DNA from 2 places in the Paenibacillus sp. FSL P4-0113 genome. Region 1 is predicted to be linked to the other one. Evidence: a T-box and tRNA genes for the amino acid it is inferred to sense, from the RefSeq annotation. Region 1 holds a T-box; the other holds one or more tRNA genes.

Region 1 (14,525 bases):
CCACCTGAACAAAGTGTAGCGGTTCCATAGTGAAGCATCCTGCTTCTGTAACGAGGCTGCCCCATCGCCTTTGAAAAACCAGTGGATTTCCTGTGTGTGCAGGTATTCACTGTAATCAAAGCCACCAAAGTTCCCCGCTTTTGCAGGAGCCTTTAAGGTGCCACGCAGTAGGATCGCATCTCCACGTTGCCATGCTGCCGCAAGTTGCTGTTCCTGCTTGGCAGCCAACTTGATATGAACAATGACCTGTTCAGAAATTGGTGCACGATTCTCGTCCTTGTTCGAATGATTTCCGAAGTGATTGATTGAAGTAACTCTCATCTCAAACTGTGTTCGATCACCATCTACCTGCACTTCAGAAGCGATAAACCCTGCTGCTTGAACAGGCATGTCTTCCACCATAGATGACGATACATGAAGAGCATCGGGAATACTGCTAACATTATGCATATCATGCCAAAACCAATGAAATCCACCTCCGCTGAATACAAGCCAAAGTAACACCATATGCCGGATGGGGATTTTCATCAATAAAGCTATAAGCGGAAAGATCAGAGTAATCCCCGCCCAGAGTAACAAAAGCATACGTCCAGAATACAGACATGCTCCTGCACTTCCTGTAATCCAACAAACAGTAAGGGTCAATATAGGTCTAGTTAACACAAGCTTAGCTTGAATACGATCACCTTCCGGTAGCAAACATTGCTTTCTGTTTAAAAACACAAAACAAAAAGAACCTCTGACAAAATAGCATTCGTCAGAGGTTCTTCCTCGTTTACTTTTTAATTCATAACATCCATCAGCGTTTCTTTTGGTGGATGATAGGTCTTCAGCATGCGAAAAGCGATGCCCTTTTCCTCCATCATAGCACGAACCTTGTCGGCATCTTTGGGATAAGGTCGGTGGTATACAATCTCCACAATACCGCTGTTCGCCAACATATTGGCACACGTCCAGCATGGCTGGTCGGTGACATATACTGAAGAGCCTTCACGATCAATTCGGTCAGTAAACAGCAGCAGGTTCTGCTCTGCATGAATAGTGCGAATACAACGCTGCTTTTTAACCATTTCCTCGTGCCCATCACGGTGAACGACCTCATACTCCTCTGAAATCATACAACCTGCCTCTGAACAGTCAGGCACCCCCGATGGTGCTCCATTATAGGCCGTCCCCAAGAGCTTTTTACCTTGTACAAGTACGGCTCCAACATGACGCCGCGCGCAGCGCGAACGGGTGGATACCATATAAGCGATATCCATGAAGTAGGTGTCCCAGTCCTTGCGTACATCTGCACTCATTTCCATCTCTCCCGTATAAACAAGTTAAAACGTAAACCATATCCGCTACCGCCGTTCTCAGGGTATAAACATTGTAATTATTACATAAGTTACAAGCTGACATACGGCTTCATTTTCGCCAACATTTTAGCTCCGATTCCTTTTACATGATCCAAATCATTCACACGTTTGAACGCCCCGTGCTGATTGCGGTAGTTCAAAATAGCCTCGGCTTTCTTAGACCCAACCCCTGGTAGCTCCATTAACTCGGCAGCAGTCGCCGTGTTGATGTTTACCTTTTTTCCGCCGGAAACGGGTGTAGTAACCGAATCACTTACCGTATTGGTCCTACTCGTCGTTGCACCACTCGAACTGACAATACCTGTGTCTGAGGTCGGATCCGCAACACCTGACTGCTTTACGGCACTCGAATTTCCCGCAATAGAGTTTCCGCTCACAGCAGCAGATACACCAGTAGATATCTGCACAGTATCACTTTTCACTTTGTAAGCGGCTTCGGCATTCCTACTGCGCTCAGCTTTGTCTGAAGGTTCTTTTACAGCAGGCTTTTCCTGGGCATAGTCACTGCTGCGCTGCGACTCATTTGGCTCTGAATCCATCGCCACAGCCTGCTCCACCTTATGGTTAAGTAAAGTCCACTCTTCTTGCGGCTCAGAACGCTGTCCTCCGGCAAATAAAATAAGTCCACTGCCGATTACAGCAAGCGTTATCGCTGTTCCTGTCCATACGCGTTTCATTTCCGTATCGTCCCCTACTCCACATGGATTCGAGAAATTGAGCCGACTGAAAACACCGCCTCTATCAAACAGAGCAAGTCTGTCCAATTCCCGTTTAGCCGGAGGGTGTAAACAACCTCCATACGGTCTCGCTGTGAGCATTTTTACAATAAAGTGGTACGACCCCGGGCACGATCTAACATGCTCAGACATAAAATTCGTCATGTCGGCCAAGACCAGGCGCATACACTAAGAAGAATGACAGCTGACAGCACAGCGTCTATACCGCAAAGTATGAAAGGAGGACGTTGAACAATGAAAGTTGGATTTATCGGGACTGGCAGCATGGGAAGTCTGCTAATTCAGTCTTTTATTCATTCTAACGCACTCAAGCCGCAGCAAATATCAGCAAGTAATCGAACGCATTCCAAGGTAACCGAGCTAGCCCGTCGTTATCCAGGTTTGCATGCAGTCCAAAGCAACCGTGAAACGGCAGCGGAAAGCGATGTTCTGTTTATCTGTGTGAAGCCGCTGGAATCAAAAGCCGTAACGGATGAAATACGCAACGTCATTACAGAAGAGCAAATCGTCGTATCTATCACAAGCCCGGTGCAGATTCGTATTTTAGAGCATGCACTGAAAGCTAAAGTGTCCAAAATTATCCCCAGTATCACCCACCAAGTAGGCAGCGGAGCCTCACTATGCATCCATGGAAGCCGGATTACAGAGGAGGACCGCTTCCTTCTGGAAGAGCTTATGTCCCACATCAGCAGGCCGATTCGGGTTAAAGAATCTTATACTCGGATCACGTCGGATTTTTCGAGTTGTGGTCCTGCTTTCTTGGCCTTTTTTATGGACCAGTGGATTCAAGCCGCAGTTCAAGCTACAGGTATGGACCGTACGGAGCTATGCGCACTGGCCGGTGAAATGATCATCGGCACTGGAAAGCTGCTCACGGAAGGCGGGATGACACCAGCCGAGTTACAGGCCAGAGTAGCGGTTCCCGGAGGTATTACCGCCGAAGCTCTCGCACTGTTGGACATCAGCCTGCATAGTGTCTTTCCCGAGCTGATACAGGTAACGCACAACAAATATGAAGAGGACATGCAAAAGATAGATGTCTCCTTCGGCTTAAAGCCAATTAACCGGCAACAATATTAACCAGCTTACCTGGAACAGCAATTACCTTGCGGATCGTTTTGCCGGCCAGTGCCTGCTGAACATTGTCCAACGACACAGCGAATGCTTCCATCGCTTTAGCATCAAGATCCTTGGCAATCGTTGCACGCTGCACAATTTTACCATTCACTTGCACAACAATTTCCACTTCGGCGTCCACCGTCCATGCTTCATCATAAGCAGGCCAAGCCGCGTAGGTAATGCTATCATTGTGCCCCAGCAGCTGCCACAATTCCTCGGCCAGATGGGGTGCAAGCGGCGACAGCATTTGCACGAAGTTTTCCATTGCTGCACGCGGCAGAAGGTCTGCTTTATATGCATCGTTGGTGAAGATCATCAGCTGGCTGATCGCTGTATTGAAGCGCAGTGCATCCAGATCTTCGGTTACTTTTTTCAGCGTTTTATGCCAAGTACGATTGAACTCATCGCTACCGCCGTCATTTGTAATTTTATCGTTCAGGCTACCATCCTCGGAAACAAACAGGCGCCATACGCGGGACAGAAAACGATGCGCTCCCTCTACCCCATTCTCATTCCATGGCTTGGTCGCTTCCAGCGGCCCCATAAACATCTCATAAATACGCAGCGTATCGGCGCCAAACGTATTGACAATATCATCAGGATTAATGACATTACCGCGTGATTTACTCATTTTTTCATTGTTGTTGCCCAAAATCATACCCTGGTTGACCAGCTTATAAAAAGGCTCTTTCGTTTCCACTACGCCGATATCATACAATACCTTATGCCAGAAACGGGCATACAGCAAGTGAAGAACCGCATGTTCAGCTCCGCCAATATACAAATCAACAGGCATCCATTCACGTTGTTTCTCTTTGGATACAAGCTCTTTGTTATTTTTCGGATCAATAAAGCGCAGGTAATACCAGCAACTTCCTGCCCATTGTGGCATTGTATTCGTCTCGCGACGTGCTTTCATACCTGTCTCAGGATCAATGGTTTCCACCCAATCTGTTGCGTTCGCCAGCGGGGATTCACCTGTACCTGAAGGCTTAATATTGTCCATCTCCGGCAGTACGAGCGGAAGTTGGTCCTCAGGAACCGTTTTGATCGTTCCATCCTCCAGATGAATTACCGGAATCGGCTCGCCCCAATAGCGTTGACGGCTGAACAGCCAGTCACGCAGGCGGTAGGTGACTTTGCCGTGTCCTTTGCCCTCGGCTTCCAGCCATTCAATCATCTTCGGAATCGCTTCCTCGTTGGTAAGTCCATTCAGCGGGCCTGAATTCACGTGCGGTCCATCCTCAGTATATGGCTCATTAGCCACATCTCCACCTTGGACAACCTCAATGATATTCAATCCGAATTGCTTGGCAAATTCCCAGTCACGCGTATCGTGAGCAGGTACAGCCATAATCGCTCCAGTTCCGTAGCCTGCCAGTACATAGTCAGCAATCCAGATCGGCAGCTTTTCGCCGTTCACTGGGTTCACTGCATAAGCTCCTGTGAATACGCCTGTTTTATCCTTGGCCAGATCCGTACGCTCCAGATCGCTTTTACGAGCAGCTTGTTCACGGTACTGTTGTACAGCATCCTTTTGCTCAGGCGTAGTGATAATATCCACCAATTCCTGCTCTGGTGCCAGCACACAGTAGCTTGCGCCGAACAGTGTATCTGGGCGAGTTGTAAATACTGTGAGTTGCTCGTCATAGCCTTCAATCGGAAAACGAACCTCTGCCCCGGTAGACTTACCGATCCAGTTCCGTTGCATATCCTTAATACTCTCAGACCAATCCAGTTCCTCCAGATCATCCAGCAGACGATCCGCGTATTCCGTAATTTTCAGCATCCATTGACGCATTGGTTTACGGACGACCGGATGACCGCCACGCTCACTCTTACCGTCAATAACTTCTTCATTCGCCAGCACCGTTCCCAGCGCTGGGCACCAGTTCACAGGTACTTCAGCTACATATGCAAGGCCGCGCTTGTACAGCTGGATGAAGATCCATTGTGTCCATTTGTAATAATCAGGATCCGTCGTGCTGATTTCACGATCCCAGTCGTAGGAGAAGCCGAGCGATTTGATTTGACGGCGGAAGTTATTTACGTTTTTCACCGTAATTTCGCGTGGGTGCTCCCCTGTATCCAGCGCATGCTGCTCCGCAGGCAGACCGAAGGCGTCCCAACCCATCGGATGCAGTACGTTGTAGCCGCGCATTCTTTTATAACGTGAAACAATATCCGTAGCTGTGTAGCCCTCCGGGTGGCCTACATGCAGGCCGGCTCCAGATGGGTACGGAAACATATCCAAAGCATAAAACTTCGGTTTGCCCGGTTCTTCCCCGGTGCGGAACGTCTTGTTCTCATCCCAATATTTCTGCCATTTTGGTTCAATACTTTGCGGTTGATAGCCGTGCTTCGGCTGTGTGTCTGTCATTGTCTTTTCCTCCTCAAACGGTATGCAACAAAAAAACCTCTGCATCCCGTAGCGTGTCAGCGCTAGGGACGAGAGGTTATATTCCCGTGGTACCACCCTAGTTAGCAGAAAGCGTTCTTCGCGTTCTACTCCCTTTGCACCTGATAACGGAGGTGATCCGATGCGGGTTAATAACAGGATACAAGCACCAGTATAGGGCGTTCCTGCGTTGGACGCATATCTCCGAGGCGAGTTCACTTTGTGCTGTCAACCGGCTTGCACCACCCGCCGGCTCTCTACATGTCCAGACAAAGCTACTATTCCTCATCAGCGATTGTTTAACCGTTAATAATGGCACTATTATATTGAAAACCGCGAAAAAAGTCAAATAAGGACTACCTTTGGTGTTAAGAGCCCTCTCCATACTAAATTTTCATGACACATGCATACGAATGTTTTATAATAATTCCGAGTTAAATCGCTTCAAGCTGAGATGAGTTGAGATAAGAAAGGTGAGCTGAGACATGGCACAAATTAAAATTTACGGAATAAAAGAGACTCTAAATCCAATCAAAAAGCAACTTTCAGAGGTGATTCATTCTGCTGTGGTGGATGCGTTCAAATATCCTCCTGACAAGAGGTTTCATCGTTTTTTTCCTATGGATCAGGAAGATTTTATATATGCCGATGGTCGCTCTGAGGCGTACACCATTATTGAAATCAGTATCTTTGAAGGCAGAACGATAGAAGCTAAGAAGCAACTCATTAGCCTGTTATTCCAAAGAATTAACGATCTTTTGGGTATTTCTCCACAGGATCTTGAGATTACTATATTTGAAACACCCAAACAGAACTGGGGCATTCGGGGTGTACCGGGTGATGAGCTTCAGTTGAACTATAAAGTGAATATATAAGTGCAAAAAGACGCCCTTCATGTCATCATGAAAAGCGTCTTTTTTTTCCCATATTCGTTCAATGAATCTTTGCTATTTTACAGCAACATAAAACAGTCTCGCCGCGTCATCTTCTGCTTCTACCCATTCAAAATCCGCATATACCTTCACATCGCGAAAACCCGCTTTGGACAATTCTGCCTTCATCCAGTCTGGGTCATAGGCACGTTGTACATGTATTTCCTCGAAACGCTGGTATAGATCGCGTCCTTCATGTTCTGCTTTCGCAAAGATACTAAGATGATGCTCAATTTCACAACGGGGAGTGTCCAACGCACATGTCCAGATATATGAGATAGAGCGTTCGTCCAGTACGAAAGGCTGCTCTTCATCATAACGTAAAAACGTCTGGGGATGATGCACATCGAACAAAAAGGTTCCGCCAGGCTTCAGACCAACATGCGTTCTGCGAAAAGTAGAAATGATATCTTCTTCCTCCAACAAGTAATTCAGACAATCGCAAAAAGAAATTACAGAATCCACAGGCTCGGGTAAAATCCATTCTCTCATATCCTGCTGTATCCAGCGAACGCTTCCCTCACGAAACAATCGCTGTCCCTGTGGAGTGGTTTCCATTTTGCGACGGGCTACTGCCAGCATGTCAGAGGATAAGTCGATTCCAGCCACTTCGAACCCTGAGTTAACCAGGGGAATCGTAATTGAACCCGTTCCGCAGCCCAGCTCGGCCACCGTATGCGGCATCCCGTACTGATCCCAAGCCTGCCGTGCAAAGCGCAACCAGTCCGGGTACGGCATGTCCTGCATCAGCTCATCATACACATAGGCAAACTTCCGGTAAGAAGCCATTTTTTATTCCCCATTCCCGTCCTTCGGTTTCGGCATTTTCTCCACCAGGTAGGTCCAGTTTTCCTTTTGTGTAACCATTCCTTCCTTCATCAGCTTGCCCATCGCACGCTTGAAGGCGGATTTACTAATACCAAACCGTTGCTTGATAATATCCGGCGGTGTTGCGTCGGAGTAAGGCATACCGCCGCCCGGACGCTCTTTCAGAAAAGCAATCAATCGATCCGCATCCTCATCACGGCCCACTTCCTTGCGTGGCGACATTGCCAGATTGACCCGACCGTCTTCGCGAACAAGCGTGACCCGTACCTTAACCTCTTCGCCCAAGCGAAGCATCCGGTTGCGTTCTGAGGAGTGAATCATCCCAATCGCGCCAAAACCAAGCACACCTCCGTCCACCAGAACGAATGTGCCCATTTGAAGCGGCTTGTACACAGTCGCCTGCACCCACGTATTCAGCCACGAATCAGGGGCGTGGAAGCACAACGGAGCCAGTTCCTGTTCCCCTGCCAGCTTAGCCCGCAATCTGCCTTGCTTGTCATGCTCCATAATGGCATACACGTAGTCGCCCACCCGAGGATGCAAATCTCGGTTTTCTGGCAACTCACGAATCGGCAGCAAAAGCTGACGACCCAATCCCATCTCCAGGAAACAACCCAAACGCGGATGCACATCGGCCACCTCAAGCTTAGCCATTTCGCCCAACGACAAGAACGGCTTTTTCATGGTTGCGGCCAAACGGTCCTCTGTATCGTGAAAAATAAATACCTCCAACCGTTCACCAACTTCAATTTCACGTGTCAGCTCCGTATAGTGCAGCAGCACATCCTGCTCACCAACAGTGAGAAAGTAGCCGAAAGGAGATACCTCACGATCCACCATAATGGTGACATAAGTACCGGCGATCAAACTCATACCTTTTCCACAACCTTAGCATCCGACCAGAGTCGTTCAATGTTGTAATATTCGCGCTCGTCGCGATGGAAGACATGCACTACGACATCCCCCAAATCCATTAGAACCCAACGGGCGGAATCCATCCCTTCGATTCCTTTGATAGTTACACCTTCATCATGAGCGCGTTTGCGAATTTCTGTTGCAATCGCCTGTACCTGTGTATCCGAATTACCGTGGCAGATGACAAAATAATCAGCTACTAGTGATATTCCCCGCAAATCCAGTGCGACAATATTCATTGCTTTTTTATCATTTGCGGCATCAACCGCTGTTTGCATTAATTGCTCATTAGTTAGGGTCATTCATGAACCTCCGTTTTTCTCTGTTTTAGTTGTTGAATCAAGTCATTGCGCGACAAGACTGTCAGTGGAAAAATAACCTTTTTCTTCTCCAGCAACAATGAAATTGTGGAGTCAAATCCAGCGACAAGGCCCTGCTCCAAACTTTTCTTTGCCTGTTTACGGATATGCTCAACCCCGGGAAAATCCCGTCCCGGTTCGATGTAATCAGCGAGACACACGACTTTGTCCAGCAGGCTCATACCTACGCGTCCTGACGTATGCCAGCGGATCGCATTCCTTATTTCAGAATCATCCACTCCGTAATCTCTTGCTGCAACGCAGTATCCTACCTCTGAATGCCAGAGCTGCTTGTCATGTTCCAAAAGCTCCTGATCACATTCGGGATGACTGCGAATCACCTCTTCCATCTGCTGAACAGGCCAATATTTCGCTACATCATGCAAAATAGCCGCCAGTTCGGCCTTATCCGGATCTACTCCATAACGCTTCGCAAGCTCCACTGAGGTATGCATAACACCTAGTGTGTGCTTCCAGCGTTTTTCAGGCATTTGACCAGATACGGCTTCCATTAATTGCTCACGGCTGTACTTCATACAAACCGCCCCTTGTAATATAGTCATGCACTCGATCAGGCACAAGATAACGGATAGTGCGCCCTTCCGCAGCACGCTCTCGAATATCCGTGGACGAAATGTCCACCACTGGCATATCTGCCAACAGTACCTTGTCCTGCAAATAATGTGGCAACTCATCCATTGCAAGCTGGAATCCTGGTCGCCGAACACCAATAAAACAAATTCGCTGCGCCAGTTCCTCAATTCCCTGCCAATGAGGCAAGTAGTTCACCATATCCGCACCAATAATAAAATAAAAATCCACAGCAGAATGCAACTCCTGAAGCTCCTTGATCGTGTCAATGGTATAGGATACTCCCCCGCGAAGCACTTCAATATCCAGCACTTCAAAAGCAGGATGACCCGCCACCGCTTCACTCGTCATCTCCAGACGCTCTTTACCGCTCGCCCCCGCCTGATGCTTGTGCGGAGGAATATGAGAAGGCATAAACCATACTTGATCTAGTCCATAGGCATCTCTTGCCGCTTCTCCAGCCAGCAGATGTCCAATATGAATCGGGTCAAATGTACCACCCATAATACCGATTTTCATAATTTTCTCCCCGCATGTTATCCTCTAGGCAACTCAATTTCCTTATGATCACGGGATTCTTTGTACAAAATAATAGTGCTCCCGATGATCTGTACAAGCTCAGAACCTGTTTCCGCGGCCAGTTCTTCCGCAATTTCATGCTTGTCGTCCAAACAGTTGTTCAAAATTTGTACTTTCATCAGCTCACGCTTTTCAATCGCATCGTTGATGTGACGCATAAGATGCTCATTCGTACCGTTTTTGCCTACTTGAAAAACCGGGTCCAAATGATGCGCCATTGAGCGCAGATATCTTTTTTGTTTACCTGTTAACATGTATATTTAACCCCTTCGTCGCCACATATGCAATGCAGCATTTCCATAATTTTAATGTACCCTCTTACTTACGACAGGCTACTCAGCACAGCCGCTCTCATTTGCTCTACAGCAGGGACAACCCCTGTAAAATACTCAAAAGCCACAGCCCCCTGGTACACAAACATGCCCAAGCCCCCATGTACAGTGCAGCCGCGCTGTTCACGGCTTTCCTGTAAAAGTCTCGTTTCCAACGGGTTGTAGATCAAATCACTCACAATGATTCCCTCCGGAATCAAGCTCGTTTCCAGTGGAAGTTCATCCGATAAAGGAGACATTCCCACCGAGGTTGTGTTAATCAAAACATTCACTGTGGCGAGCACGCTCTTGGCATCCTCGTTGGAATAACCCCTCACTGGGATCGCTTCCGTCGTCCACTCTAATGCCAGTTGCTCAGCTTTGTCACGTGTTCGGTTCAAAATAATGACCGATTCCGGCTGCTCCTCCAACAGAGCATGAATCACGCCACGAGCAGCCCCTCCGGCTCCAAGCACAGCAATTCTTGCTCCCTTCAACTCAACAGAAGTCTCTTCTTTGAGGGAACGTACGTAGCCAATTCCGTCCGTGTTATACCCCTTAAGCCGTCCATTATCATTTACTATCGTATTGACAGCGCCAATGAGTCTGGCACCTTCATCAATCTCATCCAGATATTTCATAACCTCGACTTTATGGGGAATCGTCACATTGACTCCGCGGAAATGCAAAGCGCGAATCCCCTTCATGGCATCTTCCAGCTGATCCGGTTTTACATGAAGAGGTACAAAATCTCCTTCAATCGCCGCTGCCTGCAAAGCTATTTTATGCATAAGAGGCGATTTGGAGTGCTTGATTGGATCACCCAATACGCCCAATAGTACAAGACCTTGTTCAGTCGCTTCAGACTCCCCGCTGTTCATCGTCGCTCTCCCCCATATTGCAAAATATTAGGCCGCACAAATACATGAATGGCGGCAGGAACCAGTACAGTACCTGTTCCTTGCCGCCCTATAACATGGTTACAGCAACGTTATATCAACGCAGGCCGCAAAAGCACACGGACTCCCCGAGGAGCATGAATCGCAACCAGAGCTCCGTTCTCGCTATTTACCCTGATCCATCCCAAGCCGGAAATATAGATGTCCGATGGAGACTTGCGTGGCACGCGGAACTCATGTCTTGTCCATTCCGGCATCTCTGCCAATTGATCGCGTGTTGGCGGAGATAACAATTCCCCGGCATGATCAGCGAACAACTGATCAGCTCGCTCCAGCTTCGTGCGATGTATCTTAAGACCACCGTTAATGTAGCAGGTAAATGATTGGTGCTGACCGTCGACAAAATCAAATCGGGCCATACCGCCGAAAAACAATGTTTGTCCGGCATCAAGCTGATACGCAGCAGGCTTCAGCGGCTTGTCCGGCATAATAGCGCTCAAGTCCTGACGGGAGACGATCTCACTGAATCGCCAAGGGTATACAATACCCGGAGTATCAATAATGTGCTTGCCGTCGTCGAGCGGAATATTCACCATATCGAGTGTAGTTCCCGGGTAACGGGACGTTGTGAGCTCCTGCTCCATGTCGCTATAATCACGAATCAAACGGTTAATGAGCGTGGATTTACCCACATTTGTCGCTCCAACCACATATACATCGCGGTTACCACGGAGCTCAGATACCACATCCAAAAGACGGTCAAAGCCCTGATTTTTTTTAGCTGAGCACAGTACGATTTCTTCCGTGCGAAGCCCTTGCTCCTTCGCTTGCTTTTGTACCCAGTTACGTATCTTGTTCCAATTCGTTACCTTAGGCAGCAAATCGGTCTTGTTTACAGCCAGTATAACCGGATTAGAGCCTACAAAGCGTTGCAGACCGGAAATCAAGCTGCCTTCAAAATCAAAAATATCTACAATGTGGATAACGAGTGCATCCTTGTCGCCAATCTGGCTGAGCAGCTTCAAAAACTCATCTTGATCCACCGTCACTGAAGACGTCTCATTATAGTTTTTGATTCGGAAACAACGCTGACAGATGACAGGTTCGCGAGTAAGCAATTTTTCAGGAATAAATCCCGGAAGCTCCGGGCTAGTGGTCTGCACGGTTATACCGCAACCACTACATTTGACGGCAGTGCCGCCGTCAGGTCTTTCAGTCATTCTTCTTTTCCTCCTCAAGCCATAAGCCTTTCTTACGTAACCTTGTGAGCGCGATTCGCTCCAACCGCCGATTAAATCGAGTCATGACTCCTTCATCATGAATGGATATCGGTAGCACCAACACCGTATGCAACCCCAGTCGGTTACCTCCCAATACGTCCGTCAACATTTGGTCTCCGACCATAATAGTTTCTTCCGGAGTCAGCCCCATCATACGGATGGCTCTACGAAAAGACGAGTTGGAGGGCTTCCGTGCGGCATGTATAAATTCAATGTCCAAAGGCGTAGCAAACACGGATACACGGTCCATATTGTTGTTAGACACGATGACAAGCTTAAAACCCGCCTGTTTGACCTTCTCAAACCAGGCCACCAGCTCGGGAGTTGCATTCGGCGCTTTTGCGCCGACCAGCGTGTTATCCAGATCCGTAATAATGCCGCGATATCCTTGAGCATATAAGCCTTCAAGATCAATATCAAAGACGGTATTCACCCGTATTTTGGGCATTAGCATTTCAAACAACGTCGGTCACCTCAGTTTCATACGACAAACTATACCATATTACTATGGCTTAGTAAAAAGCTATCCGCAACAAACGGACAGCTTTTTCACTAAATATATAGCTAAAGATTAAAATAGACGTTTTATCCAGCCTTCTTTGTGTAACAGAGAGGCTTGCTTGCGAACCATATGCCAATCTTCTGCGGTTACGGATGAGGGACTATAACGCGCCTGTTCAAATCGTCCAAGCAGCTGATGTAAAATTGAAGCCTGTTCCGGTACTTCTAGCGACCATCTATCAACTGATTCCCTCAGTGTTTCGTGACTGGCGCGGACAAATCCCCTTCTTCGCATGTACCTTAACCAGTGCTCAGTTTCGACGACCACCTTTTCATCCGGAGTCAACGGCTTACCTCTGCGTAAACGCAGCAGGTAAAAGTGAAGGTCTGCCCGATTACGCCAGACGACATAAGCAGCCCACAACAGCAGAATTGCAGCAGCAGAACCTATAATTACAGGATGAATCTTTGAAGCTTCCTCCGGATTAGTCTGCGGGGTCTGCTCAGGCTGTTCCGGTTCAGACTGATCTTTAACCTCTGGGGCTTCTGGAGTCTTTGAATCCTCCTGTTCCGTAAGCAGCGGCATATCAAAGCCAGGCGTTGCTTCTACAGGAACCCAACCGTATTCACCTAAATATACTTCCGCCCAGGAATGAGCATCCGCATTTGTCACGGAGTAAGAGGACATATTTTCGTCACCTTCACCCGTTGTTGCATCATCTGAAAACGTCTGCTGACCAGGTGCATACCCTTTAACCCAACGGGCCGGAACCCCAACGGAGCGAGCCATCATGACTAATGAGGTGGAATAATAATCGCAATAGCCCTCCCGAATCTCAAACAGAAAGGCATCCACAAAATCTCTGCTTCTTTTCCGTGAGAGATCCGGATTGTTCGTATATGCATAATTTTGCTGCAAATACTGCTGTAGTAATCCGACTTTTTCATATGGCGTTTTCGCCGTTGACGTTACGTTCTGAGCCAAATCACGAACCCGCTGTGGCAACTCATCTGGAATTTGTAGATAGGCTTCCTGTTTGTTTTTTCCGTACAACTCATTAAAAGTTTTTGTGCGTAGCTCTTTCTCAGGGATCACAGGGACATGCGATACCAGAGTATACGTTTTAGGATAAGCAGTTCTTCGGGAGGATGGATTCCAAAGCAGTTCCGCCTGTTCCGGCTTCCAACGTAACCCGTCTGCCCGTGAATCTCTGTCCACCGATTGAACACGCTGCACCGAATAAGCGCCAAATAGAACAGGATAGCTTTGGTCGTTTTGCATCGTAATGGTCTGAACGACCTGCTCAGTCGAATGCCGCGTTTCTTGTGTGTTTTCAAGCTCTGCGGTCATTGGAACATCATTTAACGTTTGATCATCGTTGCCCTTGTCACTCCAGCCTGTACCGGAATAGGTTCGTTTCGTTTCCCCCCGCCAATAGCTTCGTTGAGTGGTCGTGATGGTCATGACAGGAGAATAGTCAAAATTAAAACCTCCCCCCAACCGATTATCCTGGCGACTATAACCCGATGCAGTGTTCATCCGCTGATCCAGTGCCCCAGATCCATTGTTGATCCCGGCGGTAGTTGAGCTATTTCTCTGGGTCCACGCTGTATAGGGATCCGTCAAAGCGGGCTGTACCTCGGGCATATTGACACCAGCCATAATAATGAGCGCAAAAATGACCGCAATATTGGCTGCTATTTTATATGGATAG
Region 2 (4,606 bases), 540 kb from region 1:
ATAAACCCGCCAAAATCTTACTTATACTCTCATTCCCTCAGTCATCCGTCAGCCGATACCGTATTCACCATACTGCATGTAACCATGCAATAATTTTTTTAAAAACTGCATCATGTTTCCTAATCACCGTGGATCCGTTGGCATGGGGATTCCAAGGTGGGCATATGCCGCCGGAGTCACTGTTCGTCCCCGAGGTGTTCTTTGTAAAAGACCAATTTGTAACAAATAGGGTTCATACACGTCCTCAATAGTCTGACTCTCTTCACCAATGGTTGCAGCAATTGTGTCCAATCCTACAGGTCCGCCCCGGAATGAATGAATCATGGCCTTAAGCATTTTATGATCAATTTCATCCAGCCCGAGAGGATCTATTTGAAGTCTCTTTAGCGCCTCTGCAGCCAACTCAGAATGAATAATTCCGTCTCCGGCAACTTGGGCAAAATCACGCACCCTTTTTAATAGTCGGTTGGCAATACGCGGTGTCCCCCGTGAACGCAATGCGATTTCCTCCGCCGCATCCCCGACAATTTCAATCTCCATAATATCCGCGTTCCTAGACACAATGTAAGCCAGCTCGTCTGTCGTATAAAACTCTAATCGACTAATAACACCAAACCGATCACGCAATGGCGCAGAGAGCAGCCCAGCGCGCGTAGTGGCCCCTATAAGAGTAAAGGGCGGCAAATCCAGACGGACCGAGCGTGCACTCGGGCCTTTACCAATCATAATATCCAGCGCAAAATCCTCCATCGCCGGATACATGACTTCTTCCACCGTACGATGAAGGCGATGAATCTCATCAATGAACAAAACATCACCCTCTTGAAGATTGGTCAGCAATGCTGCCAAATCTCCCGGTCTTTCAATTGCAGGACCTGAAGTCGTACGCAGATTAACCCCCAACTCATTGGCAATAATGTTAGCAAGAGTTGTTTTACCCAACCCAGGTGGTCCGTACAACAGTACATGGTCCAACGCTTCTTTACGCATTTTGGCCGCTTCAATATATACTTTCAGATTTTCCTTAACCTGATTTTGCCCGATATATTCATTTAGATAACGGGGGCGAAGGCTTAGCTCCGCCGTCTGGTCTTCCATCATCAAATTGGCGGAAATAATCCGGTCATCCATATTCCATCGCTCCTCTTTTCACCAGACACTTGTTAACGGACATCCGCGTCCTATCCGGCAAACAACAGTTGCAAAGCCCGCTTCATCAAAATATCGGCAGATTCATCAGGTTTCGCATCTTTCTTCATTCTGCTCCATACCTTATCCAACTCAGTATCAGTATAACCGAGCGCCTTGAGCGCCTCACGGGCCTCGTCCCAATATGAACCTTCGCCTTCTTCTACGACAGGCTCAGCAAACAATCCGGTTGCCATCCCCAACGAGCCAATACCGTCCAGCTTGTCTTTCAAATCCAGAATCATACGTTGTGCCGTCTTTTTACCGATCCCCGGTAACTTGGTGAGAAATGTGATATTCTCCTGATAAATCGCCGTTACCACATGAGCAGGCGTACCGCCTCCTAAAATACCAAGCGCAACACGCGGTCCAATACCAGATACATCAATCAGTTTACGGAATAGCTGCTGCTCCTCACGGGTCGCAAAACCGAACAGTAAAATAGCATCTTCCCTTACATGATGGTGAATATAAACAACCACTGGACCTTCAGTTTTGGCGAACGCGTAAGGATTCGGACAAAATACCCGGTACCCTACACCCTGTACATCTAAAACGACATATTCATTTTCCAAATGGGCCACAGAACCACGCAAGAAATCTATCATTTTCGCAATACCTCATTTAATTTTGAATTTAGTCCATAGGAGTGCGCATGACAAATAGCCACCGCCAAAGCATCCGCTACATCGTCCGGTTTCGGCACAGTTTGAAGCTTTAGAAACATTCTAACCATTTCTTGTACCTGTTTCTTCTCAGCCTTACCATACCCTACAATAGCCTGCTTTACCTGCATCGGCGTGTATTCACCTATAGGCAAATTACGTTGTTTTGCAGCCAGCACCAGCACCCCACGTGCCTGACTTACAGACATAGCGGTTGTAACGTTGCGATTAAAAAAGAGCTTCTCCAGTGCTACTGCATCAGGCTTATATTTATCTATTAATTGCAACATGCCTTCATACACATGAAGCAGCCTTTCTTCTTCCGGTGTATGAGCCTCCGTCTGGATGCAGCCATACTGTACAGGCACCACTTTACTGCCAATCTTGTCTACAAACCCGAAGCCCACAATAGCAATACCCGGATCAATTCCTAGAAAACGCAAAAAAATCTCTCCTCTATCGCTCAATCATGGCGTAACTAACCAATAGTCAACGTTATCCTGAATATACTCAAAAGCCAAATACCATATAAAGCGAACATATGTGTCGTTCTTTTCATTATAACAAAACTTTGTATCTAATAGAGGAAAAAATTTAAACATGAGTAAAAACATAAAAAGAGACGCTTCAAGCCTCACCTCATGGGCAAAGCCTAACGTCTCGCAGTTGTAATCAATAGTGCTGTTTTAATACCCTTTGTGTTCGCTCCACGGCAAAGTCACTAAAAGTGGAAATTACACTGTTATACTCATTTATATCCTGTACACGGATTCCCTGCTGAAGTTGTTTATACACCCCTTCTGGCAAGGCCGTCTCCATGGAACCCACATCCAATTGAAAAAAAGTGCGGATAACTTTTTCTCTTTTAGGCAGTCCTTCATACAATGTAAGCTGGCCGTCAGTGCTCAAACCCATGTATCCACGCTCTTTGCATGACTCTGACAAGTCTTCCACCCTGCGTTCCAGCCACACCTCTCCTTTGGTATTAAGTCGTCCCTTCCAATCGGGATGTTGCTTCAGTAAGGTCTCTAGCTGCTGTGAACTTAGCGTTCCCAAGGAAAGTGTTTCCGTACCACATACGTAGGTGGTTAACAGACGGGTCTTCCTGCTTATACCGGAAGCACGAATACTTTGTAATAGTTGCATATGTGAGGAGTGATCTTCAGTTGGACCGAGATGTGAAGCCTCCTCCATGCCCTCCTCTGCCATGACGGTAGTAGCGAGTGGCTGTGACAACATAGCCTGCATATAATTCGATAACAGAATACCCAACCCTGCCAGCAAACAAGCCGCACCCAAAATGCTACAGGCCCACACTGTTCTTCTCCACTGTTTCCAGCGCCGTTTCATCTGCTTTTTCCAACTTAATCGCTTCACAGTAATCCCTTCCGTCCCACTTTTTGTGTTAGTGTGACCTGGCGATTACTGATTTATACAAAAAGATAATTAATATAACAAAAAAGCCGCTGCTTCCAGCGACTTTCCTTTTGAATCGGGATGACACGATTTGAACATGCGACCCCCTGGTCCCAAACCAGGTGCTCTACCAAGCTGAGCTACATCCCGAAATACATGCCGGTGAGAGGACTCGAACCTCCACGGTTTCCCTCACGATTTTGAGTCGCGCGCGTCTGCCAATTCCGCCACACCGGCTTATGAAGTTAATGGCGCGCCCTGAGAGATTCGAACTCCCGGCCTTTTGATTCGTAGTCAAACGCTCTATCCAGCTGAGCTAAGGGCGCAAATATGGAGCGGACGACGGGAATCGAACCCGCGACCCTCGCCTTGGCAAGGCGATGCTCTACCGCTGAGCCACGTCCGCAATATCATTATATCCATGACATATAAGTGCATGAATGGTGAGCCATGAAGGACTCGAACCTTCGACACCCTGATTAAAAGTCAGGTGCTCTACCAACTGAGCTAATGGCTCCCAACAGGGTAACATAACTTTGTGAAAATGGCGGAACTGACGGGATTCGAACCCGCGATCTCCTGCGTGACAGGCAGGCATGTTAGGCCTCTACACCACAGTTCCATAGCAGTTTACATTCAAAAGTTAATTGGTTGCGGGGGCAGGATTTGAACCTGCGACCTTCGGGTTATGAGCCCGACGAGCTACCGAACTGCTCCACCCCGCGATAATATTAGGGACTGCTATTTAAATAAATGGTGGAGGCTGAGGGGCTCGAACCCCCGACCCTCTGCTTGTAAGGCAGATGCTCTCCCAGCTGAGCTAAGCCTCCATACTACTTATGACCCGTAGGGGATTCGAACCCCTGTTACCTCCGTGAAAGGGAGGTGTCTTAACCCCTTGACCAACGGGCCATACAATAAAATAATTATGGCGGAGAGAGAGGGATTCGAACCCTCGAGACGCTTTTGGCGCCTACACGATTTCCAATCGTGCTCCTTCGGCCAACTCGGACACCTCTCCATATGGCTCCCCGAACAGGACTCGAACCTGTGACAACTCGATTAACAGTCGAGTGCTCTACCAACTGAGCTATCAGGGAATAATAATCATAAAGCTCTGCTTGGCGACGTCCTACTCTCCCAGGACCCTGCGGTCCAAGTACCATCGGCGCTGGAGGGCTTAACGGTCGTGTTCGGGATGGGTACGTGTGGAACCCCTCCGCTATCGCCACCAAACATGAATTTGCTACGCAAATTCTTCCGTACGGCTATTCAGTTCATCACTTATCGTGTGAATGAATAGCCATGCGCTTGTTGTATGTCACTTGTACATACCT

What was found. A T-box is a leader RNA that pairs with one kind of tRNA and senses whether it is charged. The one in region 1 lies ahead of leuS (leucine--tRNA ligase), so its partner is inferred to be a tRNA-Leu.
Region 2: it encodes a tRNA-Leu, which carries the amino acid that the T-box ahead of leuS (leucine--tRNA ligase) is inferred to sense. The anticodon was not compared.

What each region holds. Positions count from the first base shown of each region.
Region 1 covers NZ_JBBPAZ010000001.1:1,615,719-1,630,243, forward strand. The annotation lists gene MKX46_RS06655 (ComEC/Rec2 family competence protein) at 1-522, opposite strand, end outside; gene MKX46_RS06660 (hypothetical protein) at 452-604, opposite strand; gene MKX46_RS06665 (deoxycytidylate deaminase) at 783-1,301, opposite strand; gene MKX46_RS06670 (ComEA family DNA-binding protein) at 1,391-2,038, opposite strand; gene comER (late competence protein ComER) at 2,333-3,178, shown strand; gene leuS (leucine--tRNA ligase) at 3,159-5,597, opposite strand; T-box leader at 5,659-5,916, opposite strand; gene MKX46_RS06685 (tautomerase family protein) at 6,101-6,490, shown strand; gene MKX46_RS06690 (class I SAM-dependent DNA methyltransferase) at 6,563-7,336, opposite strand; gene MKX46_RS06695 (CvfB family protein) at 7,340-8,248, opposite strand; gene rsfS (ribosome silencing factor) at 8,245-8,592, opposite strand; gene yqeK (bis(5'-nucleosyl)-tetraphosphatase (symmetrical) YqeK) at 8,589-9,185, opposite strand; gene nadD (nicotinate-nucleotide adenylyltransferase) at 9,169-9,759, opposite strand; gene yhbY (ribosome assembly RNA-binding protein YhbY) at 9,777-10,073, opposite strand; gene aroE (shikimate dehydrogenase) at 10,142-11,011, opposite strand; gene yqeH (ribosome biogenesis GTPase YqeH) at 11,122-12,249, opposite strand; gene MKX46_RS06730 (YqeG family HAD IIIA-type phosphatase) at 12,242-12,772, opposite strand; gene MKX46_RS06735 (transglutaminase TgpA family protein) at 12,881-14,525, opposite strand, start outside.
Region 2 covers NZ_JBBPAZ010000001.1:2,163,366-2,167,971, forward strand. The annotation lists gene ruvB (Holliday junction branch migration DNA helicase RuvB) at 124-1,131, opposite strand; gene ruvA (Holliday junction branch migration protein RuvA) at 1,182-1,796, opposite strand; gene ruvC (crossover junction endodeoxyribonuclease RuvC) at 1,793-2,296, opposite strand; gene MKX46_RS08930 (BofC C-terminal domain-containing protein) at 2,526-3,230, opposite strand; tRNA gene MKX46_RS08935 (tRNA-Pro) at 3,346-3,419, opposite strand; tRNA gene MKX46_RS08940 (tRNA-Leu) at 3,427-3,506, opposite strand; tRNA gene MKX46_RS08945 (tRNA-Arg) at 3,519-3,595, opposite strand; tRNA gene MKX46_RS08950 (tRNA-Gly) at 3,601-3,675, opposite strand; tRNA gene MKX46_RS08955 (tRNA-Lys) at 3,711-3,786, opposite strand; tRNA gene MKX46_RS08960 (tRNA-Asp) at 3,815-3,891, opposite strand; tRNA gene MKX46_RS08965 (tRNA-Met) at 3,918-3,994, opposite strand; tRNA gene MKX46_RS08970 (tRNA-Val) at 4,024-4,099, opposite strand; tRNA gene MKX46_RS08975 (tRNA-Glu) at 4,110-4,181, opposite strand; tRNA gene MKX46_RS08980 (tRNA-Ser) at 4,199-4,290, opposite strand; tRNA gene MKX46_RS08985 (tRNA-Asn) at 4,294-4,369, opposite strand; rRNA gene rrf (5S ribosomal RNA) at 4,389-4,505, opposite strand.